One region of the Desulfitibacter alkalitolerans DSM 16504 genome, then DNA from elsewhere that is predicted to be linked to it. Evidence: riboswitches for the same ligand, from Rfam matches in the RefSeq annotation. Region 1 holds a riboswitch; each other region holds the start of a gene.
What was found. Region 1 has a riboswitch for cobalamin ahead of nikB (nickel ABC transporter permease). Riboswitches for the same ligand answer to the same signal wherever they lie in the genome.
Positions count from the first base shown of each region.

Region 1 (4,271 bases):
TGCCAGTTTCAACGCCAAATACCAGGACGAAGTAGCTTATATGGGATGTCGTACAAGGGTTATTGCCAATGTAAATGGGCCGGAGGTGACAGATGGCAGGGGAAACCTTTCATTTACCACTATCAATCTACCTAGAATTGGTATTGAGGCAGCTGGAAATTGGAAGAATTTTTATAGAAAGCTTGACGAAACAGTAGACCTGGTTATTGACCAACTCCTTCATAGATATGACATACAAAAAAATCTAAAAATTACTGATTTTCCTTTTTTATTTGGTGAGGAGCTTTATCTGGGAAGCGATGCCCTTAAGCCTGGTGAGAAAATAGAAACATGCATAAGGAATGGAACACTGAGCATGGGCTTTATTGGCCTTGCCGAGATTCTAGTAGCCATGACAGGCAAGCACCATGGTGAATGTGAAGTAGCTCAAAGCAAAGGGTTGGAAATAATAGGGCATTTGCGCAGGAGAGTGAACGAGGCCACAGTTAAACATGGGTTAAACTTTACTCTCCTTGCCACCCCTGCAGAAGGCTTGAGCGGCAAATTTCTAAAGATGGATATTCAAAAATTTGGAGTAATTAAAGGTATTACAGACAAAGAATGGTATACAAACTCCTTTCATGTACCAGTAGAGTATAACATGTTTCTATTTGATAAAATCAAGGTTGAGGCCCCATACCATAAATTTTGCAACGCAGGACATATTTCCTATGTAGAAATGGCGAGCAGTATGGAACACAACTTGATAGCTTATGAGCAGATTGTAAGAGAAATGCATGCCCAGGATATGGGATATTTTGCAATTAACTTTCCAGTGGACTGCTGCAGTGGATGTGGTCATTCAGGTGTTATATATGAAGACAATTGCCCAGTTTGCCAGAGCAAATCAATAAAGAGAATAAGGAGGATTACTGGATATCTCTCTACTCTTAATAAATTTAATAATGCAAAAAAACAAGAAGAGAAAAACAGGGTGATCCACTTTGAAGGAAACTAAAATGTATTTGCAAATTGCTGATTACATTAGAACCAGTGTTGTGGATGGACCTGGAATCAGGCAGGTATTATTTTTATCCGGGTGCAATTTTGCTTGCAAGGGATGTCATAATCCTAAGCTTCAGGACTTTCATTATGGAAAATCAATGTCAATAACAGACGTAGAAAAACTTTTTACTTTTGATAAGAGAATAAATAGAGTAACTTTTACTGGAGGAGAGCCCATGGAGCAGGCTTTTGTTCTAGAAAAACTTGCCACCAGGTTAATAAGCAAGGGCGTGGAGGATATATTAATTTACTCGGGCTATATAATTGAAGAAATCTTATCTGAAGGAGATGAGAATAAAATCAAACTTTTAAAAAAGTGCAGTACCCTTATAGATGGTAGATTTGAGATTAGCAAAAAAGACCTTAGGCTTCCTTTTAGAGGTTCAGCTAATCAAAGGATCATTGATTTGCGAAAAATAAGGTCTTTATTAGTTAATAATCCGGTCAGCCAAGTTGTCAGACCTTAAAAAATTTCTCCTTTACCATATGTTTTTTTCTTGGTAAGATATAGTAAAATATAAGCTTTTAGATATTTGTAAGATATAAAAACAAGGGGGTTTAATATCAAAAGGAGGTTAGCAATGAGAATGAATAATATCGAAAGAATTTTAAAAGATATTTTACAAGGCCAGCAGGAAATGCGCGGAGACATAAAGCAAATGCAAGGTGATATTGCGGAGCTAAGAAGCAATCAACAGCAAATGCAAGGAGATATCAAGCAAATGCAAGGTGATATCACACAGATGCGTGGAGATATCAAGCAAATGCAAGGTGATATTACAGAGTTAAAAACAAATCAGCAGGTCATGCGAGGAGATATTCAACATATACAGGAAGATATTAAAGAAGTTAAGTGCGATATAAAGGATATTAAATTAAAGCTTGATGATTTGGAAATTAAAAATGCTGAAAGACATATTGAGATTTATGGTGAAATCAAAGCTCTTCGAAAGGACTTTTTAGCCATTGAATCAGTAACAGCTAAAAACTGGAATGATATTGTTCATCTTAAAGGTGTTAAGCTTATATAAAGGGCAAAATCTTTAGTTTAAAATTATTTGGGATATATTTGTATAATAATTTTCTTATTTAATGAAGTCGGGTCACAGCAAATCTCAAATTCTATCTTAATAAAAAGGTAATTAACTAGTTTGGGAATTTCTTAATTGACAGTTCAAATCTTTGTTGTTAAGCTGTAAATATAGTATAATTTAATACTTGTATGAAGCAAGTGATACTTCATGGAGAAGTAGAGAGGGAAGCTGGTTAGAATCCAGCACGGACCCGCCACTGTGAAGGGTAGTCAAGCTGCATTTGTGTCACTAGGCATTAGCCCTAGGAAGACGCAGTATTGACAATGACCTGAAGTCAGGAAACCTGCTTGTTTTATAAACTAATAGCTTGCCCACGTGGACTTGGGAAGGGTTGTTTTTTATTGTCTTGATTACCTTAAGACGTATCCCTTTTGCCATGTACCGCAAAAGGGTTTTTGTTTTAGAAATAGCGTTTTAGAAGGGAAGATGATATACAGTGCGTGCCTATATTCTGCAAAGACTGCTGTACTTGATACCTGTATTTTTTGGTGTTTCTCTTTTAACCTACAGTTTAAGTAAACTAGCCCCGGGGGATCCAGCAGAAATAAAACTTAGACAGGCTGGCTTTGAACCTACCCAACAGATGCTTGAAGCTACAAGACAACAAATGGGATTAAATGATCCAGAATATGTTCAATTCTTAAATTGGTTAAGTGGGGTACTTAAGGGTGACCTGGGTGTGTCCTTTTATTCTGGTACTCCTGTGACACAGGAAATATTATATAGGCTTCCGGCAACCTTTGAACTAACCTTTGCTGCTTTAATAGTAATGATTGCCATAGCAATGCCTGTTGGAGTTTTAGCGGCAGTTTATAAGGGCACGTGGGTTGATAATATAAGCAGAGTATTTGCTTTTTTAGGTGCATCAATGCCAGCGTTTTGGTTGGGTTTAATACTAATGTATTATCTATCAGTGAAATATACGATTTTCCCGGTAATGGGCAGACATGGCATAGATAGCCTGGTATTGCCTGCAGTTACCCTGGGTATGGGAATGGCTGCAACCTATACTAGACTATTAAGAGCTAGTATTTTAGAGGTATTGGGACAGGATTATATAATGGCGGCAAGGGCTCGGGGACTAAAGGAAAGGATAGTTATTGTAAACCATGCCTTAAAAAATGCACTTATATCAATTGTAACCCTACTTGGTATGTCACTGGGCTTTTTGCTCGGGGGTACGGTGATTGTTGAAACTGTGTTTTCTTGGCCAGGGGTTGGTAAATATGCAGTTGAGGCTATTTTCAACCGAGACTACCCAGTAATTCAGGGGTATGTTCTGTGGATGGCAGTAATATTTGTACTGGCAAACCTTCTCGTAGACATTTCCTATAGGTTTTTAGACCCGCGCATACGCTTAGGAAGGGGGTCTTGACATAGGCATAATTAGGAGCTTGGCTAAAGATAAGATGGCCCTAATCGGACTCATAGTAATTTTAAGTATAGTACTTTTAGGTATATTTGCACCCTATGTAACCCCTTATTCTCCAGATAAACAGAATTTAAAGCAAACACTCAAACCACCAGATAAGGATTTTCTAATGGGTACGGATCATCTGGGAAGATGCATATTTACGAGGATAGTATATGGAATAAGATTATCACTTGGAGTTTCCTTTGTTGTAATAAGCATCATTTTTACCTTGGGGGTTGCGATTGGTACAACTGCAGGCTATATGGGTGGAAAAATCGATAACCTTTTTATGCGGTTTGCAGATGTTATTCTGGCCTTTCCAGGACTTGTTTTAGCCATTGGCATAGCTGGCATTCTTGGACCAAGCTTAATCAATATAATGTTAGCTTTAGCTGCTGTTAACTGGGTTGGTTATGCCAGGATAGCCCGGGGACTAGTTCTATCACTACGGGAAAAGGAGTATGTACTGGCAGCAAGAGTCAGCGGAAGCACTCATTTAAACATTATTTTTAGACACATACTGCCCAATATGATTTCTCCCCTAATAGTGCTGGCAACCTTAGACATGGGGGCTATCATATTACAAATATCTGGACTGTCTTTCCTGGGATTAGGTGCTCAGCCCCCAGATCCAGAATGGGGTGCCATGTTAAATGACGGTAGATTCTTTTTTCAAAGGGCACCTTGGTTAATGCTTTTTCCTGGGTTTGCTATCTTAA
Region 1 covers NZ_KK211103.1:104,704-108,974, reverse strand. The annotation lists gene K364_RS0116965 (anaerobic ribonucleoside triphosphate reductase) at 1-997, shown strand, start outside; gene nrdG (anaerobic ribonucleoside-triphosphate reductase activating protein) at 984-1,511, shown strand; gene K364_RS0116955 (hypothetical protein) at 1,626-2,075, shown strand; cobalamin riboswitch at 2,257-2,443, shown strand; gene nikB (nickel ABC transporter permease) at 2,575-3,513, shown strand; gene nikC (nickel transporter permease) at 3,533-4,271, shown strand, end outside.

Region 2 (4,271 bases), on a different contig from region 1:
GCCAATGCCAAAATATCTGGCAGCAGCGGCAGCTGCACAATCAGGACCACATACAGCGCAAACACAGGGAGCATTACCTTTGTTTTTGGCTCTTGCTTCCAGTAGGCTGCTGGAGTTTAGAGCAAGTTCAATTTGTTTATCCATATCAAGGGCAACCCTGGCTTTTGCCATTTGCAGATTTCTATCCCATGCACCTTTTCTTCCCCTTGCAATATCCGCTGCTTGAGCTGCTATCTTGATAGCTTTTACACCTGTTCTAACATCCTCCTCATTTGGCAGACCCAGATGTTCGGCAGGAGTCAAATAACACAAGAAATCAGCACCGCACATTGCTGCATAAGCTCCTCCAATTGCACCGGTAATATGGTCATAACCAGGTGCTATGTCTGCAGCCAAAAATCCCAGAACATAATAGGGAACATTATAGCAGAGTCTTTTTTGAAGAAGAATGGTGGACTCAATATGGTTTAAGGGAACATGGCCTGGACCTTCCACCATAACTTGTACTCCAGCTTCCAATGCTCTTTTTACTAGATCGCCGGCCAGCATCAATCCCTTAAGCTGCACCTGGTCAAGAGAATCAGCAGTACAACCTGGTCGAACTGCGTCTCCAACACTAAAAACTACATCATACTCCTTCATAATTGCCAGCAGGCGGTCAAAATGTTCTAGTAGCGGATTTTCCTTTTGGTTGTGAAACATCCAACCTGTTAGGAAGGAACCTCCACGGCTGACCACTTCAGTAACCCTGCCGGTTTTTTGAAGGGTTTTCAGCACATCTAAGCTCAAGGCACTGTGAATAGCCATAAAATCAAGGCCGTCAGCTGCTTGTTTTTCAATTGTGTCAAGTATGTCATCAGGTCTCATTTCCACCACGCTTCCATATTTATGAATGGCTTCAACTCCAGCCTGATAGAGAGGTACACTTCCTACAGCCACCCTTGCCAGGGACAGGGTCTGTCTTCTCATGGCATCAATATCTCCGCCTGTACTCAAATCCATGAAGGAGTTGCATCCTGCTTCCTCGGCGGCTTTTAGCTTTCTAGCTTCCATTTCAGCCTGAGACCTATCACTTGAAGTGCCTATAAGAGCATTTACTTTAATATCTAATCCCTTGCCAATTCCACAAATCCTGGAACGGCTGCGGTTCTTGTTTTTAGGGATAACAATTGTTCCCTCGGCAACACCTTGACGAATGAATTTAACATCTACATTTTCCTGAATAGCTACTTTTTCCATTTCTTCAGTGATTTTTCCAGCTCGTGCTTTTAACATTTGAGTCATTATTAATCACCCCTTCTTTTAACTAACTATTTAAACATGCATTTCATATCTGAGAGTACAACGACCTCTTAGCCATTTATTTAAACCGTGGAATTTATCATAAATAATAATTTCTTCTAATATTAAGAGCTACATTTAGCATGCATGTTTAGTATCAGTATTTAAATACTTGGAGATTATCTCCATGGCACAGTATTGTCCGCACATGCTGCATTTGGAGGAGAAATCATCACTTCTTTCTTTCCAGATTAGTTTTGCGGTAGTAGGATCAATGGCCAGGGAAATCTGTTTATCCCAGTCAAGGGCTTTTCTGGCAATGGACATCTCAAGATCCCAGTTTACAGCAGCAGGCATTCCCTTGGCCAGGTCCCCACAGTGGGCAGCAATACGGGCAGCTACTACTCCTTCTCGAACCTGATTAGCATTGGGAATACCAAGATGCTCGGCAGGTGTTACATAACAGATGAAGTCTGCACCGGCCCATGAGCTTACTGCACCGCCAATGGCTGCACTTATGTGATCATGACCCACACCTGTATCCGTTACAAGGGGACCAAATACAAAATATGGAGCATTTTTACATAGTCCCTTCTGAAGTTCAATGGTCGTTTTTATCTGGTTAAGTGGAACATGTCCTGGGCCCTTAACCATAACCTGAACACCAGCATCTCTTGTTCTTTGTACCAGTTCCCCCAGTACTACCAATTCTTGAACCTGTGCACCGTCTAAGGAATCAGCCAGGCAGCCAGGTCTCATGCTGTCAGCAAAGCTTAGAGCTACATCGTAGTTCTTGGCAATTTCCAGAACCCTGTCAAAGTATTCATATAAGGGATTTTCCCTCTGGTTATGTACCATCCACCCTATGAGATGAGATCCTCCGTAGCTTACAAGGGGATCAATTCTACCTTCTCTTTTTGCACGCTCTATAATAGCCATGGTGGTGCCACAATGAAGTGCTAAAAAGGCCACTCCTTCAGCCGCTTGAGCTTCAATTACTTCAAAAAGATCATCTGCTGTCATTTTAAGAGATGATCCATATTTAATACCAGCATTAGCAAGGGCCTGATATAAGGGAAGTGTACCTACCGGTTTAGAAACTGCAGATAAAACTTCCTTACGCATTGCATCAATCTCACCTGTTACACTCAAGTCCATTATGGCATCTGTGCCGGCATCAACAGCTGCCCTGATTTTTTCCAATTCATTTTCAATACTTGCATCTTTCCCATATAGACCTACACTTGCACTAACCTTGGTTTTAAGTCCGGCACCTACTGCCAGGGGTACTGCATTAGTGTGATTAGCATTTTTAAGTATGACAATTTTACCTTCAGCTACTCCCTGTCTGATAAATTCAGGACTGACTTTTTCTTGTGCTGCCACCTGCTCCATTTCTCTGGTGACAATACCATTTTGAGCATTTCTCAGTAAAGACATTGCTTTTACCTCCTTGGTTTTTAATATTAAAAAGTCCCCAACCTTAGATAGAAAAAATAAAAGTCCCCAGCCAAAATAAAAATCTGGCTGAAGACTTTACCATCATCCTCAATGCTGCAGTTGTCTGTCTCTATTCCCGAGAGACTTTCCTCTTGCAAACAGGCAGGTTTCCTGACTTCCGTATCATTGCGGCTTTACTCCTTCCCATTCTCCTTATCCCAAAGGGCGTGAAGAACAGTGGATATTTGTAAAGCAGCTCTCCGGTTACAGTGGCGGGACCGTTTGGGACTTGCACCCAATTCCCTTTTGACCTCCATCTGGAGGCACCAATTTGCACATAGCAGTTTATTAACTTTATCAACATTTTAATTTCCACTACTGGAAATGTCAAGAAATTTCTATTATTTTTCCTATCACCTTCCAGATGTTCGTTATGCCTGCCCAACAAATACTTAAGATGAATAGAATTATTATTAGATTTGATGGAGCCAGAGCTCTATTCTGGGAAGATGAAGCAGGTTAAGATGCACATAGGATAAGTACTAGCAGCTCCTAATCAGATCTGGCACAGCCCAGTTTAAATCAACATTTCCCTTGATGCCTTTCACCTTTCCTGAATTGGTGTACTGCCATGCTGTCCATCTGGCCCAACCACCTGCATTGTCAGGATATTCCGGGTTACCCCTTGCATGGGGATACATTGCAATCCAAAGGGGCATATGAGCAAGGATAAAGCCATGGGCAGGATGATTAAAATTGTTATGTTCTTTGATAAAATAGCTTCCAGTATAAAGCATTAAAGCTCTGCCAGTATTCTCTGTAAAATAGCGGTCAAATGAGGCAGCCCACTCTAAAATTTCATGGGTAGCTGCTTTGGAGTCTTTTTTGGCCGGCGGTACCTCTAAGTCCAAAACCGGAAGTATGTCACCAACTCTATTTTTCCCAAAGCCTTCTGCCATGGTTTTGATAAAATGCTTCGCTTCTTCAATAGCCCCCTGTTTGGTTGGATTATTGTCTGGCCTGGCAAAGTGGTATGCACCTGTTGGGATGTTTGCTGCTAATGCTCCCCTTGCATTACTTATAAATCTGGGATCGGTATATGTTCTTCCTTCAGTAGATTTAATATAGGCAAAGCTTATATTAGCTTTTTTTACAGAATGCCAATCTATTTCCCCCTGCCAATGGGAAACATCTATTCCGTGTAAACAGCTTGCACTTGCCTTTTGCAATTGGAAACCTCTTAGTATAAAAGCTTAGATACATTAATACATCATATATTTTTAGCGTCATTTTGTTACAAAAAGTATCTGAAAGGTTTGAATTAAATATTTAGTATACTGATTATATACTGCTATATACTGTTTGGAGCGTTACCATTATTTTACCTTAATGGCATTTTAGCGTATCACTGCCTAGACATATTGGGGCTGTTTTCTTCTGATAAACTGCCCAAAGCCTTTTTCCCCTAAAAACTGACCATTTTCTACTATTATATTGCCCCTTAATATAGTTGTACTTGGGTAACCCTGAACCTCAATTCCTTCATAAGG
Region 2 covers NZ_KK211102.1:17,468-21,738, reverse strand. The annotation lists gene bzaB (B12 lower ligand biosynthesis ThiC-like protein BzaB) at 1-1,284, opposite strand, end outside; gene thiC (phosphomethylpyrimidine synthase ThiC) at 1,420-2,721, opposite strand; cobalamin riboswitch at 2,866-3,067, opposite strand; gene K364_RS24240 (glycoside hydrolase family 25 protein) at 3,264-3,950, opposite strand; gene hydA (dihydropyrimidinase) at 4,134-4,271, opposite strand, start outside.
Region 2: another riboswitch for cobalamin. It lies ahead of thiC (phosphomethylpyrimidine synthase ThiC); the one in region 1 lies ahead of nikB (nickel ABC transporter permease).

Region 3 (4,271 bases), 120 kb from region 1:
ATCTCTAAAGAATTTGCCTCCAGGATTTCTACAGACGCACAGATACTTGTACCATTGGTAATGTCAGGGTCATCTCCCGCATCCTTTATAACCTCTGCTGTTACTATATCTCCCTTAACAGTTATGCTCTTTATGGGAATGCTGACAGTACCTCCCTGGGGCAAATCAACTGCAACAACATGAATTGGAAAGATTATTGGAGTTAAATTGTGTATTTTTTGTTTTCTTAGCTCTAATAATTGCTTCAAGGCTGCCTGGGCAGCAGCTGCAGCACAGGTTCCAGTAGTGTATCCAGAGCGCAGCTTTTTCCCATCCTTGTTGTTATCTATGACCACCAGCTACACTTCCATCCCTTGGTATTTTAACTTAATAGTTTATCTTCTTTGCTTTAACTCCCGGCATGCATCCAGGAAATTCAGGGCTGCCTTTGGATTTGATCGCAAATGTATATGGACGTAAGATGCAAAAAGGTTTCTTCTGGCATATCCATCTCTTCTATAATCAGCACCCTTGCCCCCAACAAGAGAAAAAGCGCTGTCTTCTTCTGGTATTCCTGACATGACAGAGTAATGGAATTCATGGCCCTTTACTTCATCACCCAAATCTCCAATAATGGATTTTTTCAGGGCTGATGCCTTGACATATCCCAGGGCAGCCAGTTTATTTGTCATTTTCACTTCAACAGGTACAAGCCCTACACCAGGCCAGCTGTTACCTTGAAAATCCACAACCTTTTCAGTAAGATACATGAAGCCACCACATTCTGCAAATATGGGCAGCCCCTTGTCATGGGCATTATGTAAAGAGGTAATCATGGATTGATTCTCAGAGAGTTCTTTAATGAACATCTCTGGAAAACCGCCGCCTATATATAACCCATCCACATCTGGTACAGAGGAGTCTTTAAGGGGACTAAAATATACAAGTCTGGCCCCTAGCTCCTGGAGATAATCAAGGCTATCCTGATAATAGAAGGTAAAAGCCTGGTCCCTTGCCACTCCAATGAAGGTGTTTTTATATTGATTGCGAGGCGTGCTCGAACTATTATACTCTTTAAATTCTACAGGCTCAGAGGCCCTGGCTGCTGCAAGGAGTGCATCCACATCAACCTCGGCTTCAGCTAAGTCTGCCATTAAGCTGATGGCTGAACTTAATTCATTGTTTTCCTCAGCTGGAAGCAGTCCCAGATGTCTCTCCGGCATGGTTATATGCTTATTCTTTGCCAGGCAGCCCAACACTTTTACTCCTAATTCATCCTCCAGGGCCCCAGCTAATATTGTTTTATAGTAGTCACTGCCTGCATTATTTAATATAACTCCCTTGAGGTCCAATCCAGAAACATACTCCTTGTAGCCTTTAACTAATGCTGCACAACTTCTGGCCATTCCCTTAACATTAACCACCAGGATTACAGGTGCTTTTAAGATCATGGCTATATGAGCACTACTGCCCTTTAGCCTTTCTCCCCTGGCACCGTCAAATAGCCCCATCACTCCTTCTATTATAGAAATATCAGCATTTTGGGCATTTCTAGCAAAGACTGTTTTAACAACCTCCTCACTGCCCATCCAGCTGTCTAAATTATGGCTTTTGACACCAGCTGCATGGTAATGCAGCCCAGGATCTATATAATCGGGACCAACCTTGAATGGCTGTACCTTGATGCCCCTTCTTTTTAAAGCAGCCAACAATCCCAGGGTAAGGGTCGTCTTGCCAACTCCACTTTGTACACCTGCAATCAATATACGGGGGAAGCTCATGTTTTCTACCTCCAGGGGACACACCTCTTCAGAAGTCAGAAGTCAGAATAACACTTCCAAAACCTTGCTTTGGTGTGCATCATTTGTCTAGCCTCTTGTCAAGGAATGTCCCCAAATTTAAAAAAACTTCTACCCCAAGGGTAGAAGCAATATTCTTAGAAATTGCCACATTTGACCACTTTCCTCGAGGGTCTTTCATGTAACTTCAAAAACAGGCAGGTTTCCTGACTTCCAGATAATCCTCCCCGTATCCCTTCCCGAAGACTCAGTGGTTATGATACGGATTGTAGCTGGTTACAGTGGCGGGACCGTACCGGAATTGCACCGGGTTTCCCTTTTAACCCTAACGGGCACCTATTCTTAAAATATATTCAGATTATACCTATTATAACGTAAACATGGTCAAATAGACAAGGTAACTTTTGTACTAATGTGATTTTTATTCTATTTAATGATTTCACTGCAAAAAAAGTATTGCCGGAAAACAGTAACCTTTCAATGACATTCTTTTTTAAATAATTTGGGTCCTTCAACCAAGCTTTAAAGCAACACCTTAATCTAAAAAAACAATTGAATTATATCGAGACAATAGATACAATAAAATGGAATAAAAAGAGATAATTCTTTTATGGAGGTTATTATGCAGTTTCATCAGTTAATGGCTTTTGTTAAGGTTGCTGAACATCAGAGTTTTTCTAAAGCAGCAGACAGTTTATTCTTAAGTCAATCAACAGTTAGCACACATATTAATAGCCTTGAGAAATACTTTGGTCAAAAGCTTTTTGATAGACTTAGCAAAAGAGTTACTCTCACACCCTTTGGACAAAGATTATATTACTGGTCAAAGGAGATACTAAACATTAAGGAAAAGGCCATGTGGGATCTGAAGGACTGGACCGGCAAAACCGTAGGCACAATAAATATTGCCGCTAGTACTGTGCCTAATCAATACATGGTTCCAGCTTTAATTGCAAATTTCATTAAAAGGTTTCCAGGAACAAATTTTACCGTTACCCAAAAGGATTCTCTGGGAGTAGCAGATATTTTGGTTAATGGCGAAGCAGACATTGGAATGCTGGGTGAGGTTTTTTATGCTGATAAACTGGAATTCATTCCTATTCACGAGGAAAAGATGGTTCTTATTACACCTGCAAATATCAAACTTGATACTCCCGTATCCATAACCAGCTTGTTAGATAACAACTTCATCTTTAGAAAACCAGGTTCAGGAACCCAGGCATTTATAGAAAAGGTACTGCATTCTTCGGGGCTGGAATTGTCTCTTTTAAAGGTCATTGGATATTTTGATAATGTCCAGTCCATCAAGCAGGGTGTTAAGGAAGGCATGGGATTTTCCATTATTTCAGAAATTGCTGCAAGAGATTATGCAAAAAGCAAGCTAATTAACACCTATGAAATCCTGGAAATGCCTGCTACACGCAATTTTTATATAGCCTATAATAAAACTAAAACCCTATCCCCCATTAATCTGGAATTTATTAAATTTTGCAAACCAGGCTATCAGGAGGCACATAAGATATGAGACAGGTATATTTTGATAATGCAGCAACAAGCCATCCCAAACCACCCACAGTAGTTCAGGCAATAAATGAATATTTTAATACTATAGGTGTAAGTCCCGGCAGGGGAGGATATAGATTAGGTCTGGAAGCCGGCAGAAAGCTCCTAGCAGCTAGAGAGGTTATAGCTGATTTTTTTAATTGCCCTGACCCGGCTAAGGTTGTGTTTACAATGAACATAACCTATGCCATTAATTTTGTGTTAAGAGGGGTTTTAAAAAAGGGGGACCATGTTGTCACATCAAGCATAGAACATAACTCAGTTGCCCGTCCCTTGGAAGCTCTCAAAAAATCTGGAATAATTGATTATACCACCGTCAAAGCAGATGGAGACGGCTTTATTAATCCAGATAAAATCAGGAAGGCACTTAAAACTAATACAAAGCTTATTGTCCTAAATCATGCCTCAAATGTTTTTGGCAGCCTGCAGCCTGCAGAAGAGATAGGCGGGATTGCAGGTGACCACGGTCTTTTATATTTGCTGGATACAGCTCAAACTGCCGGCAGCATACCAATTGACATGAAAAGGTTAAATCTAAGCTTTCTGGCCTTTACGGGGCATAAGGGGCTATTTGGACCTCCAGGCGTTGGAGGACTTTGCATTGACATGGACGATGAAACAGTTCTGGAGCCTTTTATTCTGGGAGGTACGGGAAGTAAATCTCATCTATTGGAGCAGCCTGAGGCATTTCCCGATAGATTGGAAAGCGGTACGCCCAATACTCCTGGAATAATGGGCCTGACTGCAGGTTTTGAGTTTATAAAGAGAACCGGCCTGGAGAAAATCAGGCAGCATGAAATGGACCTATTAAAGCACTTCATAGCTGGGTGTAATGACCTGTCTGAAATAGAAATCTACGGCGCCAGGGATTTGTCACGGCAAACCCCTTGTGTATCCTTAAATATCAAGAATATGGATGGCGGCCAGCTC
Region 3 covers NZ_KK211103.1:221,047-225,317, forward strand. The annotation lists gene cbiD (cobalt-precorrin-5B (C(1))-methyltransferase CbiD) at 1-335, opposite strand, end outside; gene K364_RS0117575 (cobyrinic acid a,c-diamide synthase CobB) at 375-1,760, opposite strand; cobalamin riboswitch at 1,958-2,133, opposite strand; gene K364_RS0117580 (selenium metabolism-associated LysR family transcriptional regulator) at 2,401-3,303, shown strand; gene K364_RS0117585 (aminotransferase class V-fold PLP-dependent enzyme) at 3,300-4,271, shown strand, end outside.
Region 3: another riboswitch for cobalamin. It lies ahead of K364_RS0117575 (cobyrinic acid a,c-diamide synthase CobB); the one in region 1 lies ahead of nikB (nickel ABC transporter permease).